DNA from 2 places in the Catenibacterium mitsuokai genome. Region 2 is predicted to be linked to the other one. Evidence: a T-box and tRNA genes for the amino acid it is inferred to sense, from the RefSeq annotation. Region 2 holds a T-box; the other holds one or more tRNA genes.

Region 1 (6,879 bases), 100 kb from region 2:
CGTAAAATCAATACAGTACTGTTTCCAGTTCTTTGTAAAATGGATATCAAGCATTACACCATTTCTTATACCTTTTCTTTGTGTATCAGCTTGTAGTTTAGATCCATAATTTACTCTTCCCATATTCTCTAATAATATGCCTAAGGAATGTTTGCAATCTTTTTTTGTATGAAGTGTGACAGGATCACCAATTTCTTCTTGATATTGAGTTGCTACATACTCTTTATCTAAATAAATCTGTGCTCTATCTCTTGCATCAATGATTCTCATAGTCACATCATCCTTATATGACTCAAAATCATGTTCATACAAAACGTAACCATAATAATAATCAAGTTTTTCAAAACTTTCAGGCCATGGACTTTCAATGACTCTACTTAAACTAGACAATGTATTAAAAAGGGAGACGCTTCTATTCAAAGAAACCCTGCCATAACTTGCTGTTTTTCTTCTATCAGGCAAAATATCCTGTTTGCCTGTAATCATTTTTCTCAATAAATGATACTTTTCTGTTTTGGCACCATACTCTGTTAAGATAGCATCATAATCATAAGATGTAATCTGCGGCAAATCATGTTCTTTTCTAGCTGAACATCCATTCATCCATCCAAAGTTTGTACCACCATGGAACATATAGAAATTGATACTTCCTAAATCAATCATTTCTTTAGCACTCTGCACTAATTCTTCAGGATCTCTTTTTACAATTTCCATATTCCATCTATTGAACCAACCATCCCAGAATTCCATACACATGATAGGTGCAACAATCTGATGCTTTTTCATAAATTCTTTTAATACTGCGATATTTTCTTTTGCATTAGATCCGAAATTTCCTGTCGGAAAAACATCTTCTTCAAAAAGGCTGCCTGCCTCTAATGCTTCTTCCCAAGTCCCATCTGCTGTAAATATCGGCACCTCAATGCCATATTCACGCATCATTTTGAGTAATGCTTTTAAATAGTCTTTATCTTGATTATAAGATCCATATTCATTTTCTAGCTGTGCTAAAATAATAGTCCCTTCTCTATTAATTTGATATTTAGCAATCATAGGTAATAATACAGCATAATATTCTTCTAAGTGCTTCATATAAACACTATCATTAGTTCTTAAACGAATATCTGAATCCTTTAGAAGCCAAGCTGGTAAACCACCTAATTCCCACTCTGAACAAATATAAGGTGAAGGTCTTATGATAACATATAATCCTAACTTCTTTGCAAGTTCCAAAAAGGCACATACATCTTTTTGACCATCAAAATCAAATTTTCCTTTATATGGCTCATGCAAATTCCATGGGATATAAGTTTCAACAGCATTACATCCCATGTCTTTTAAATCTAATAAAGTATCTTCCCAATATTCTGGAACAATTCTAAAGTAATGAACTGCTCCAGAAATAATTTTGGTTTTCTGCCCGTCTATAATAAAATCTTCTTTGATTTGTATTCTATCCAAAACGGTTATTCCTCACCATTTCCAGCATTTCCAGCATTTTCAAATTTTGGGTTATTAGCTAATTTAACAAATGGGAAGTAAATAATAACAGCAAGTGCTAAGTTAACTAATGATAAGATAATTGAACGCCAGTCAAAAGCTGTACCAAAGAAACCATATAGAACAGGAGGCATTACCCATGCAACGTTTTGTGTTACTGGAGCAACTAAACCTAAAGCTGTTGCTGCATATGCAACACCTGACATTACGATTGGACATAATAAGAATGGAATAAATAGAATTGGATTTAATACTGTAGGTAAACCATACATAACAGGCTCTCCAATGTTGAATAAGCAAGGAGCAATACCTAATTTAGCAACCTGTCTGTAATGTTTATTCTTTGATACCATGAAAATTGCGATTAATAATCCTAATGTTGCGTACCATACGAATGCACCATATGACACACTAGTCCATAAATAAGGAATTTTTGTACCAGCCTTATATGCTTCAAGGTTAGAAAGTAAAGCAACACCAAATACACCTTCCATGATAGGTGCCATAACGTTTCCACCATGGATACCAAAGAACCAGAATAACTGAGTTAAGAATGCAACAGCAATAACTGAAACCGGGCTCTGAGAGAATCCTAATAATGGAGCCTGTAATACATCATAGATTCAATCGATAATTAGTTTACCAGTTAACTGGTCAAATGCAAATGTAAGAATTGCAACAACATACATTGCAACAAAAGCAGGAATAATAGATGTGAAAGGAACAGCGATTGCAGGTGGTACTGAATCAGGTAACTTAATAGTAATGTCTTTCTTCATAATCTTAGCGAAAACAATAACTGCTAAGAAGCCAATAATAATTGCAGTGAAATAACCTCTAGAACTTACCTGGTTACCAGGAATCAAGCCACTAACAGTTACTGATAAAGATCCCTTTGCATAACTTAAGCCAGCTACTTTGTTAAGAGCTTTAGCAACACCACTAGTTACACCTGATACTTCAAATGCTTTTGTCATTGATGTTCCTAAAGAAATAACAAATGATGATAATGCGACTAAGCCACCTGATAGTTTATCAACTTCGTATACTTTTGCAATGTTATAACCCAAAGCAAAGATGAATACAAGTGATACAATAGCAAGTGAACCATTAAAAATAAGACCGTTGATGTCTACTAACCACTGGAATGTTTTAGTAATTCCATCCCATCCGAACTATGAAGGGAAGTCTACTAAAAAGGCATTAATCAATAAAGCGATTGATCCTGTCATAACTACAGGCATAGTTGCAATGAATGAATCCCTTAATGCAACTAAATGTTTTTGAGTACCGACTTTCATAGCAATCGGCATCAATTTGTCGGACATAAAGTCCATAAATTTCTGATACATTTTTCTCTCTCCTCTTTTAATTGATATTACATCGATGTTTTATCTGCTATGATAGTAAAACATTTTAGTAAATAAATCAATTGTTTTACTCTATTTTTATACGTTTTTACTATTTATTTGACGATTTTACAGTTATAAGACCAATAAACTAATTATTTTACTGATTTTTTACCTATATTTCTTTAAATTAATAAGTAAAACAATTCTTTTATCTAGAAAAGTAAAGCATAATATTTTACCAACAAAATACAGTTTTCATTCTTCGTGAACTATTACATTAAATATACATTTATTTTTCAACTATATACTCACACCATTGGTATAATAAAGAAATCAAACAACTTTTTGTAATACCCATAGCCTGCATATGATATTAATCTCATCTTTCTCATGCCATTTAAAAGAATCCTATTAAAAACGTCTTTTATACCAGTAGTTTGTGGGTATTCAAGTTAATAATTTGTTTTTACAACTTTCATGCTATTTAAGATAATATCGCATCGGAATCAGATTTTCCTGGTTTCTCCGATTTTCCCAATTTCTGTATAATTTCTTTATTTTTTTATTGACGTGTCTACTTCTACATGGTATTATAGGTGAGCAGTCAAGAAATGGGCCTGTAGCTCAGTTGGTTAGAGCGCACCCCTGATAAGGGTGAGGTCGATGGTTCAAATCCATTCAGGCCCACCATTTCTAAAACTGTTAAACATGGGCCTGTAGCTCAGTTGGTTAGAGCGCACCCCTGATAAGGGTGAGGTCGATGGTTCAAATCCATTCAGGCCCACCATGTTTATTTAAAATTTCTTTGGGGCCTTAGCTCAGCTGGGAGAGCGCCTGCTTTGCACGCAGGAGGTCAGGAGTTCGATCCTCCTAGGCTCCACCATTTAGAACTTAACAGACACATATGTGTCTGTTTTTTTATTTCATTGCGTAAAAAAGAACCATAGTCCTACATAAAGGATTATGGTTCTTTACTTTTAGTAACCTGCACCAGTGTCTGTATTCTTCATGATTTTAACTAGGCGGCTTGTACCAAGTCTGTCAGCACCAAGTTCGATGAACTTTTCAGCATCATCAAATGACCTAATACCACCTGCTGCTTTTACTTTAACTCCTTCACCCACATGATCATGCATTAACTTTACATCATCAAATGTAGCGCCTGCAGTTGAGAACCCTGTTGATGTCTTAATGTATTCTGCACCTGCATTTGTGACTAATTCACACATCTTGATCTTTTCTTCTTCTGTAAGAAGACATGTTTCAATAATAACCTTTAAGATTTTACCATCACACGCTTCATGAATCTGACGGATTTCATCTTCTACTTCTTCATATCTCTTATCTTTTAAGAATCCGATATTAATAACCATATCAATTTCAGATGCACCATTTGCGATAGCATCCTTTGTTTCAAATACTTTTACTGCAGTTGTACTGTATCCATTTGGGAATCCAATAACTGTACAGATAGGAAGTTTACCATCCACATATTCTGCTGCCTGTTTCACATAAGCAGCTGGAATGCATGCAGATGCTGTACCATATTTGATTCCATCATCTAGGATTACCTTAATGTCTTCCCAAGTGGCACTCTGAGCTAATAATGTGTGGTCTACTTTTTTTAAAATATCATTTGTATTCATTTTATTTTTACCTCTCTTTACATAAACTATTATAACAGTTTATCTAAAATAAAGTAACCAATTATGTTTTCCGGCATCTTAATTCCAATTTTTTGTAATTATTGCACCTATAATCGTAAATGTATCAGTTTCTTTTAATTTCCTTTTTCTTAATAAAAAGAATAAGTTAAGCTCAAATTATAGTTTTCTTTGTTTCTATATTACTATAATGCTATAATGGGTGAAATATTAATAAGGAGGTTAATATAATATGTTAGATGCATTTGCGAATAACTGGACAATACTTGTTATTTCCTTCTTTATCTATAGTTTCTGTGGGTGGATCTGGGAATCACTTATCTGCCCTATCGCCACAGGTCATAAGATACATAACAGTGGTTTCTTAACCGGACCTTGCATTCCTATTTATGGATCAGGTGCGATTGTTGTATGTGCTTTATTTCCTATCTCTAAAGATTGGTCTCTTATTTTTATAGAAGGAGCTATTGTCGCATGCTTTATTGAATATCTCACATCTTATTTCATGGAAAAGATGTTTCATGCAAGATGGTGGGATTATTCTCAAATGAGATTTAATTTAAATGGTCGTATCTGTTTAGAAGGCTTCTTTATCTTTGGTTTCTTCTCTGTGACTGCCGTAAAGAATGTACAGCCATATCTAACTCATATGCTTATACAATATGATTATATTCCAATGGTTATTGCTTCTACTGTTTGTATCACACTATTCACAAGCGACTTCATTACTACACTTGTTGAAGCCACTCATCTTGCGAAAAAGCTTGAGACAGTCTCTCAGGATCTTAAGAAGTTTGCCGATGAATTAGAACTAGATATTCATAATGAAATTACAACAGATGATATCTTTAAGATTGCACGTCAATTAAAGGATAGTCACCGTGAACATCTTATTAAGAAATATTCACATCGTCGTTTAGTCAAGGCATTCCCTGATATCTTAAACAAATACCACACAAAAACTCAGAAATAATGCATCTGAGTTTTTTTCTTTTGTGTAAACGGTTATAATAAACAAGAGGAGGTGTGACCATGGAAAAGAATGCATTATTTAAACTCAGTTATGGTTTGTATGTATTAGGTGTAAATGATGGTAATAAGCCTAATGGCTGTATTATTAATACAGCTGTACAGCTCACAAGTAATCCTTATCGTATTGCAGTGACTGTGAATAAGGCGAATTACACTCATGATGTATTGATGAAGTCAAAGAATATGACTTTATCTGTGCTTGATATCACATGCCCTTTTGATATCTTTAAACGATTTGGTTTCCAGAGTGGTAAAGAGATTAATAAGTTTGATGGTTTTGATATGTATGATTTGAAAGACTCATTACCTTACTTAACACAATATGCAAATGCATATATGAAAGGTCATGTTATAGAAACATTGGATGAGTTAACACATACGATGTTTATTGTAGAACTTGATGATGCTGTTATCTTAAATGATCATGATTCTATGACATATGACTATTATTTCAAGAATGTGAAACCAAAACCAGAAAAGAAGAAAAAAGGATGGGTATGTAAGATTTGTGGATGGGTCTATGAAGGTGATGAATTACCTGAGGATTTGATCTGCCCAATCTGTAAACATCCGGCATCTGATTTTGAGCCACTTTAAGCAGGAGGAAAAGGAATGTTTAATGTAAGACAAATAAGTGATGATTTTTATTATGTAGGAGGCAATGATAGACGTTTAGAACTATTTGAAAATGTTTATCCTGTTCCTGATGGTGTAAGTTATAATTCTTATTTATTAGTAGATGATAAGACTGTCTTATTAGATACTGCAGATGCAGCGATTGCTCATCAGTTCATAGAAAATTTAGAACATGTACTAGATGGTAGAACACTTGATTATGTAGTCGTCAATCATATGGAGCCTGATCATTGTGCAACACTTTGTGATATTGTAATACGTTATCCTAATGTAAAGATTGTGGGTAATACTATGACATTCCGTATGATGAAGCAGTTCTTTGATTTTGATGTAGATAGCCGTGCTATAGTTGTCAAGGAAGGCGATACTTTAGAAACTGGACATCATGTATTAAACTTCGTTACTACACCAATGGTACATTGGCCTGAAGTCATGATGACTTATGATTCTACAACTGGTATTTTATTTAGTGCGGATGCATTTGGTACTTTTGGTGCACTTCATGGCAATCTATTTACAAGTGAAATGGACCTAGATGAATCATTCTGGAATGAAGCAAGACGTTATTATACAAATATTGTTGGTAAATATGGTGTACAGGTGACTAATGCCTTAAAGAAAGCATCTACTCTCGATATCTCAATGCTTTGTCCACTGCATGGACCTATATGGGATGAAGATATTAACTTAATGGT
Region 2 (6,879 bases):
TACTGAAGGAAAAGAATCTGTGATGCTTCGTGGTGTAGATAATAATAAGGATCAGACTTATTTCTTATGTCAATTGAATCAGAATCAGTTAAATAACTCACTGTTCCCAATTGGTGAACTCACTAAACCTGAAGTAAGACGAATTGCGGAAGAACTTGATCTTCCTGTAGCCCATAAGAAGGACTCTACAGGAATCTGCTTCATTGGTGAAAGAGACTTTAGAGAATTCTTAAAGAATTATATTCCTGCTAAATCAGGCAAGATGGTGGATATTGTATCTAAGAAGGTTATTGGTGATCATCAGGGTATTATGTACTATACAATCGGGCAGAGAAAAGGCTTAGGTATTGGCGGTAATGGTGAGCCTTGGTTTGTCGTTGGAAAAGATTATGATAAGAATATTTTATATATTGCTCAGGGAGATAGTAATAAATGGTTATTGTCTCATGGCGCATTGATTACTGATGTGAACTGGGTATCTAAAACAAAGCCAGAAGGTGAATATGATTGTACGGCTAAGTTTAGATATCGCCAGAAAGATAATGATGTATCTTTACACTTTATTGATGAAACAACACTTTATGTTACATTTAAGAAACCAATCAAGGCGGTCACTCCAGGACAGGCAGCTGTCTTCTATGATGGAGATGTATGTCTAGGCGGAGGTACGATTGATAAAGTCTATAAAGACGGCAAGGAGATTGATTATCTATAATGGAAGAATATGAAGGCATTATAAGTAAGGTTATTTTCTATAATCCAGAAAATAAATATATAGTTGCAGTTTTTGAGACAGATGATGAAGAAATCACTATTACAGGAAATATGTCCTATGTCAATAATGATGATCGTTATCGTATTAAAGGAAACTATGTGACACATCCACGTTATGGAAAACAATTCAAGGTGTCTTCTTATGAGATAATTCTAGCGGATGATCGAGGTGAGATTATCCGCTATCTTTCTTCACCGCTCTTTAAGGGAGTGGGTAAGAAGATGGCTGAAAGAATTGTAGATGCTTTAGGTGAAAAAGCTCTTACAACTATTAAGGAGAATCCAGAGTGTTTAAATGGGATTCCTCATATGAGTGAGACAATTAAAAATAATATTGTTGGTATACTCACGAGTCAGGATTATGATCAGCAGGTATTATCTTTCTTTATGGGCAATGGAATTTCTACGCGTAATCTGACTTTAATACAGAATTATTATAAAGAGAAGACACTTGATGTATTACAGAATGATCCTTATCGTCTTATTGATGATATAGAAGGTATTGGTTTTAAAAGTGTTGACGAACTCGCAATGAAAACCGGTGTAGAGCCACTTGATGAAAAACGTATTCAGGCAGGGATTCTGGCTTCTTTAATGGATTTATGCTTTCAAACAGGAAGTACCTATAGTGATTATGAATCTTTTTATCATAATTTCAGACGTATGCTACCTGAATGTCCTGATGAATTATTTGAGAAGAATCTAGATGATATTACAGGTACAAAAGTAATTCAGGAAGAAGATCGTTATTACCCAGGTGATTTATATGAGAGTGAGAAGATGATTGCTGAAAAGTTTGAACGTTATCTAAATCAATCAGCTAATCCTATTGAAGAGTCTTTAATTGATGAAAAAATTAAAAGAGCAGAAAAATCACAGGGTATTACATATGATGAAATACAGAAGAATGCGATTAAGAAGTTCTTAGAAGAATCTGCGCTTATTTTAACAGGTGGTCCAGGTACAGGGAAAACAACAATCGTACAGGCTATTTTAAAGGTTTATCGTTCATTATATCCTGATGAAAAGATTGGCTTAGTAGCACCTACAGGACGTGCGGCTAAGCGACTATCAGAATTAACTAAACTAGAGGCATCCACTATTCATCGCTTATTAAAATGGGATATATCTACTAATACATTCTCTATGAATGCCGATCATCCTTTAGATATAGATCTCCTTGTTATTGATGAGTTCTCGATGGTAGATACTCTCTTATTTTCTAAATTACTAGATGCCTGTGGTCATGTTCATAAGATTCTGCTTATTGGTGATGACCAGCAGCTGCCATCTGTATCACCAGGTAATGTCTTAAAGGATATGTTATTGAGTGGTATTCCTCATATCTGCTTACAGACTATTTATCGTCAAGAAGAAGGCAGTGGCATTGTGGCATTATCCCATGATATTAGAAACGATCAATATGATTCACATGTCTTTGATGATTATCGTGATATTCATTTTACTGTCTGTCCTAATAAAGATGTCGCTCATTGTGTACAGATTATTGTGAAAAAGGCAGTCGAAGAAGGCTATGATGCATCCGATGTACAGGTACTTGCTCCTATGTATCGTGGTGTTGCAGGTATAGATGCTTTAAATGAATCATTACAGGCTATTTTTAATCCACCCACAAGTGATAAAGCTGAAATCAAAGTGGGCGGTAAGATCTTTAGGGAAGGAGATAAGCTTCTTCAATTAAGAAATCGTCCGGATGATGATGTCTATAATGGAGATGTAGGTATTCTAGTAGAAATAGAAAGAAAGGAAGATACAGGCTTACCTTATGACAGCTTGACAGTGGACTTTGATGGTCAGTTTGTCAATTATCGTACCAGTGAATTCAATATGTTAAGGCATGCTTATTGTATGTCCGTTCATAAATCTCAGGGTAATGAATTTAAGATTGTTATTATGTCAGTGCTGCCAGAATATAGCATCATGATGAAGAAGAACTTATTATATACAGGTATCACAAGAGCTAAGCAGTCTTTGTTTATCTTAGGGGATCATGGTGTCTTTATTCGAGGTCTACATAATAATCAGGATGAACAAAGACGCACAACATTAATCAAACGCTTTCAGGAGAGACAGAATACTTCTACTTTTTCGATATCTGGCTTCGAATAATCAAGTAAATAATTCGTTAAAAACATTAAATTTAAGTTATTTTTGTAAAGTACTTTACATAAACTTAAGATTATTTTAACATTTAGTTAACGACATTTGCGTGGAGACACGTTATAATGGAGTGGTAAAAGAAGGAAAACGAGATTATGAAAATAACTAACTGGCTTGATTTGTTAGGTGGGCTGGCACTCTTTTTGTATGGAATGCAGGTTTTGAGTGATTCCTTAGAAGATGCTGCAGGTGACCGCTTAAAAACTATCTTAGAAAAATTAACAAATACAAAATTTAAAGGTGTTCTTGTCGGAATCGGTGTAACAGCTGCTGTGCAGAGTTCTTCTGCGGTGACTGTTATGTTGATTGGTTTCATGAATGCTAGCTTGATGACATTAAACAGATGTATCTGGGTTGTAATGGGTTCTAATATCGGTACAACTATTACAGCACAGATGATTGCAATTAATGTAGGTGTTGTTGCACCGGTCTTTGCAGTTGTGGGTGTCTTCATGTGCTTATTCTTTAAGAGTCGTAAGGTAAGAGGCATTGGTTCAGTCATGACTGGATTTGGTATCCTTTTCATGGGCCTGAATATGATGAGCGGGGCCGTTGTGCCACTTCAGAAGGAACCGGTCTTTATTAAATTAATGACAACTCTTTCTAATCCAATACTTGCAGTATTATTTGCAGCTGCCTTTACTGCTTTGATTCAGTCTTCTGGTGCAGCAGTAGGTATCCTTTCTGCACTTGCAACTAAGGGCTTAGTTCCATTTAGCACAGCAGCATTCATGGTATGTGGATTAAACATCGGTACTTGTATTACTGCCATTCTTGCATCAGTGACTGGATGTAGAAATTCTAAGCGTATTGCGACATTCCATGTTTTATTTAACTTGGTAGGTACAATCTTCTTCTTGATTATATGTTCTGCTACACCATTATTATCATGGATTGCTGAATTCTCTGGAACTCCAGCTCATCAGGTGGCAAACTTCCATACAGTATTCAATATTGTAACTACAGTAATCATGTTACCATTTGATGCAGTATTTATGAAACTTATCTACAAGTTATTACCAATCAAGGGTGAAATGCTTGCAGAAGGTTCTTTAATCGAAGAATAGAGATAAGGCTTGCGCCTTATCTTTTTTTTATGTATAATAGGTGCATAATCGTTGAGAAAGACAAGTACTTCATAGAGGTCTTAAGAGAGAGAACGGGTGGTGCAAGTTCTTGGGTGTATGAAGGAAGGCTCCTTTCGAGAGTGATGTAAACATCAACGTATGACTGCGTTAAAGTCATAAAGGGCATAGATAGTATCTATGAATAAGGATGGTACCGCGATTTAAGTCGTTCCTTTTAAGGAACGGCTTTTTTATTTAGGAGGATATTATGAAAAAGTTAACAGGTAATCAGACTCGTGCATTATTCCTTGAATATTTCAAGAAACAGGGACATATGGTTGAACCAAGTGCTTCATTGATTCCACATGATGACCCAACATTATTATGGATCAATGCAGGTGTAGCAGCATTAAAGAAATATTTTGATGGTACAGAAAAACCAGCATGTAATCGTATCACAAATGCACAAAAATCTATTCGTACAAACGATATTGAAAACGTAGGGAAGACAGCACGTCACCATACATTCTTTGAAATGTTAGGTAACTTCTCTATTGGTGATTATTTTAAAACAGAAGCAATTCATTTTGCATGGGAATTCTTAACAGGGGAAGAATGGCTTGCTTTTGATAAAGATAAATTATATATCACTGTTTATACAGATGATGAAGATGCATACAATGTATGGACTAAAGAATGTGGTGTAGATCCATCACATATCTTAAAGACTGCAGATAACTTCTGGGAAATCGGTGCAGGACCTGGTGGACCAGATAGTGAAATTTTCTATGACCGTGGAGAAAAATATGACCCAGATCATATCGGCGAAAGACTATTCTTTGAAGAAATGGAAAATGATCGTTATGTAGAAATCTGGAATATCGTATTCTCTCAGTTTGATTGTGATCCTACAATTGATCGTAAAGATTATAAAGAATTACCACATAAGAATATTGATACTGGTATGGGTCTTGAAAGAATTACTTCAATCATCCAGGAAGGTGAAACAAACTTTGATACAGACTTATTCTTACCTATCATTCATGCAACAGAAGAATTAGCTGATGTAAAGTATGCAGAAGATAAGATGGCTTATAGAGTTATTGCCGATCATATCCGTACTGTAACATTCGCATTAAGTGATGGTGCTATGTTTGACCGTGCAGGACGTGGTTATGTATTAAGAAGAATTTTAAGAAGAGCTGTTCGTTACGGTAAGAACATCGGTATCGATAAGCCTTTCTTATATACTTTAGTAGATGTTGTAGTAGATAACATGAAAGAATTCTATGATTATCTTCCAGAAAAAGCAGAATTCGTTAAGGAAGCTGTTAAGAAAGAAGAAGTGGCATTCCATAAGACATTATCTCAGGGTGAAAAGAAGATCAAGGATGTTATTGCACACTCTGACGATAAGATGATTGATGGTTCTACTGCCTTCATGTTATATGATACATATGGTTTCCCACTAGAATTAACTATTGAAATCGCAGAAGAATCTGGTTTCACTGTTGATAGCGAAGGGTTCCAGGTAGAAATGAAAGCACAGCAGGATCGTGCTCGTGCAGCACGTGGTGAAAGAGAATCAATGGCTTCTCAGAAGATTGATTTAATGGATTTCACTACTCCTTCTACTTTCGTTTATGACACAGCACCTTGTAAGACTACAGTTATAGGTTTATTCAAGGATGGAGAAAAGGTCGATGAACTGACTGATGAAGGTGAAATCATCGTTGAAACAACTAACTTCTATGCTGAAATGGGTGGTCAGTGTGCAGATACAGGTTCTGCGCATTCTGATCAGTTTGATGCGGAAGTCACTAATGTATTAAAGGCTCCTAATGGTCAGCATTTACATTATATTAAGTTAACGAGTGGCAGTGTACATGTAGGTGATACTGTAGAATTAACAGTGGATACAGCACGTCGTACTTTAATTGAAAATAACCATACAGCAACTCACTTATTAGATGCCGCATTAAAGAATGTCTTAGGTTCACATGTTGGACAGGCTGGTTCTTACTTAGATGAAAACAGATTACGTTTTGACTTCACTCATCCATCAAAGATGACTAAAGAAGAATTAACAGCTGTAGAAGATATGGTTAATGAATATATCTTCAAGGGTGTTGATGTAGATGTTAAAGAAATGCCTAAGGAAGAAGCCATCAGTGCAGGGGCAACAGCTTTATTTGATGAAAAATATGGTGATGTTGTAAGAGTTGTACGTGTAGGTGACTTCTCAGTAGAATTATGTGGTGGTACACATGTTTCTAATACTGCAAAGATTGGTTTATTCAAGATTGAAATGGAAACTTCAGTTGGTTCTGGTGTAAGAAGAATTGAAGCAGTCACTAATGTGAGAGCTTATAAAGCATTAAGAAAATCTGAAGAAACTTTAGAAGAAGTAGGTACTGTACTTAAGGCAAATGATTTGAATAAAATCGTAGAAAAGGCTGAAAGCACTATGACTACACTTAATGCAATGAAGAAAGAAATCGAAACATTAACAAGTAAGTTGAATGCATTAGAAGCAAAGAACCAGGCATCTCAGGTTGAAGAAGTCAATGGTGTGAAGTTCCTTTATACTCATGTAGAAAAGGATAATGCAGCCGCTAAACAGATGGCATTTGATTTTAGAGACCAGTTAGAAAGTGGTATTGTCGTAGTGACAAGCACTTTTGAAGGAAAGAATTCATATTTTGTAGGTATTACTAAGGATCTTACAAATACATATAAAGCAGGTGTATTAGTTAAGGCTATGAATGAAGTACTTGATGGTCGTGGCGGAGGAAAACCAGATTTCGCTCAGGGTGGTGCACCAACATTAGATAAGATTGATGAAGCAATCACTGCC

The links. A T-box is a leader RNA that pairs with one kind of tRNA and senses whether it is charged. The one in region 2 lies ahead of alaS (alanine--tRNA ligase), so its partner is inferred to be a tRNA-Ala.
Region 1: it has a tRNA-Ala gene. The T-box ahead of alaS (alanine--tRNA ligase) is inferred to sense a tRNA for this amino acid. The anticodon was not compared.

The regions. Positions count from the first base shown of each region.
Region 1 is NZ_CP102271.1:707,701-714,579, reverse strand. It holds gene NQ499_RS03575 (glycoside hydrolase family 35 protein) at 1-1,461, opposite strand, end outside; partial or broken gene NQ499_RS03570 (PTS sugar transporter subunit IIC) at 1,467-2,618, opposite strand; gene NQ499_RS03565 (hypothetical protein) at 2,676-2,852, opposite strand; tRNA gene NQ499_RS03560 (tRNA-Ile) at 3,466-3,542, shown strand; tRNA gene NQ499_RS03555 (tRNA-Ile) at 3,563-3,639, shown strand; tRNA gene NQ499_RS03550 (tRNA-Ala) at 3,660-3,735, shown strand; gene deoC (deoxyribose-phosphate aldolase) at 3,830-4,498, opposite strand; gene NQ499_RS03540 (putative ABC transporter permease) at 4,749-5,489, shown strand; gene NQ499_RS03535 (flavin reductase) at 5,549-6,145, shown strand; gene NQ499_RS03530 (FprA family A-type flavoprotein) at 6,161-6,879, shown strand, end outside.
Region 2 is NZ_CP102271.1:809,196-816,074, forward strand. It holds gene mnmA (tRNA 2-thiouridine(34) synthase MnmA) at 1-715, shown strand, start outside; gene recD2 (SF1B family DNA helicase RecD2) at 715-2,904, shown strand; gene NQ499_RS04090 (Na/Pi cotransporter family protein) at 3,051-4,022, shown strand; T-box leader at 4,065-4,259, shown strand; gene alaS (alanine--tRNA ligase) at 4,291-6,879, shown strand, end outside.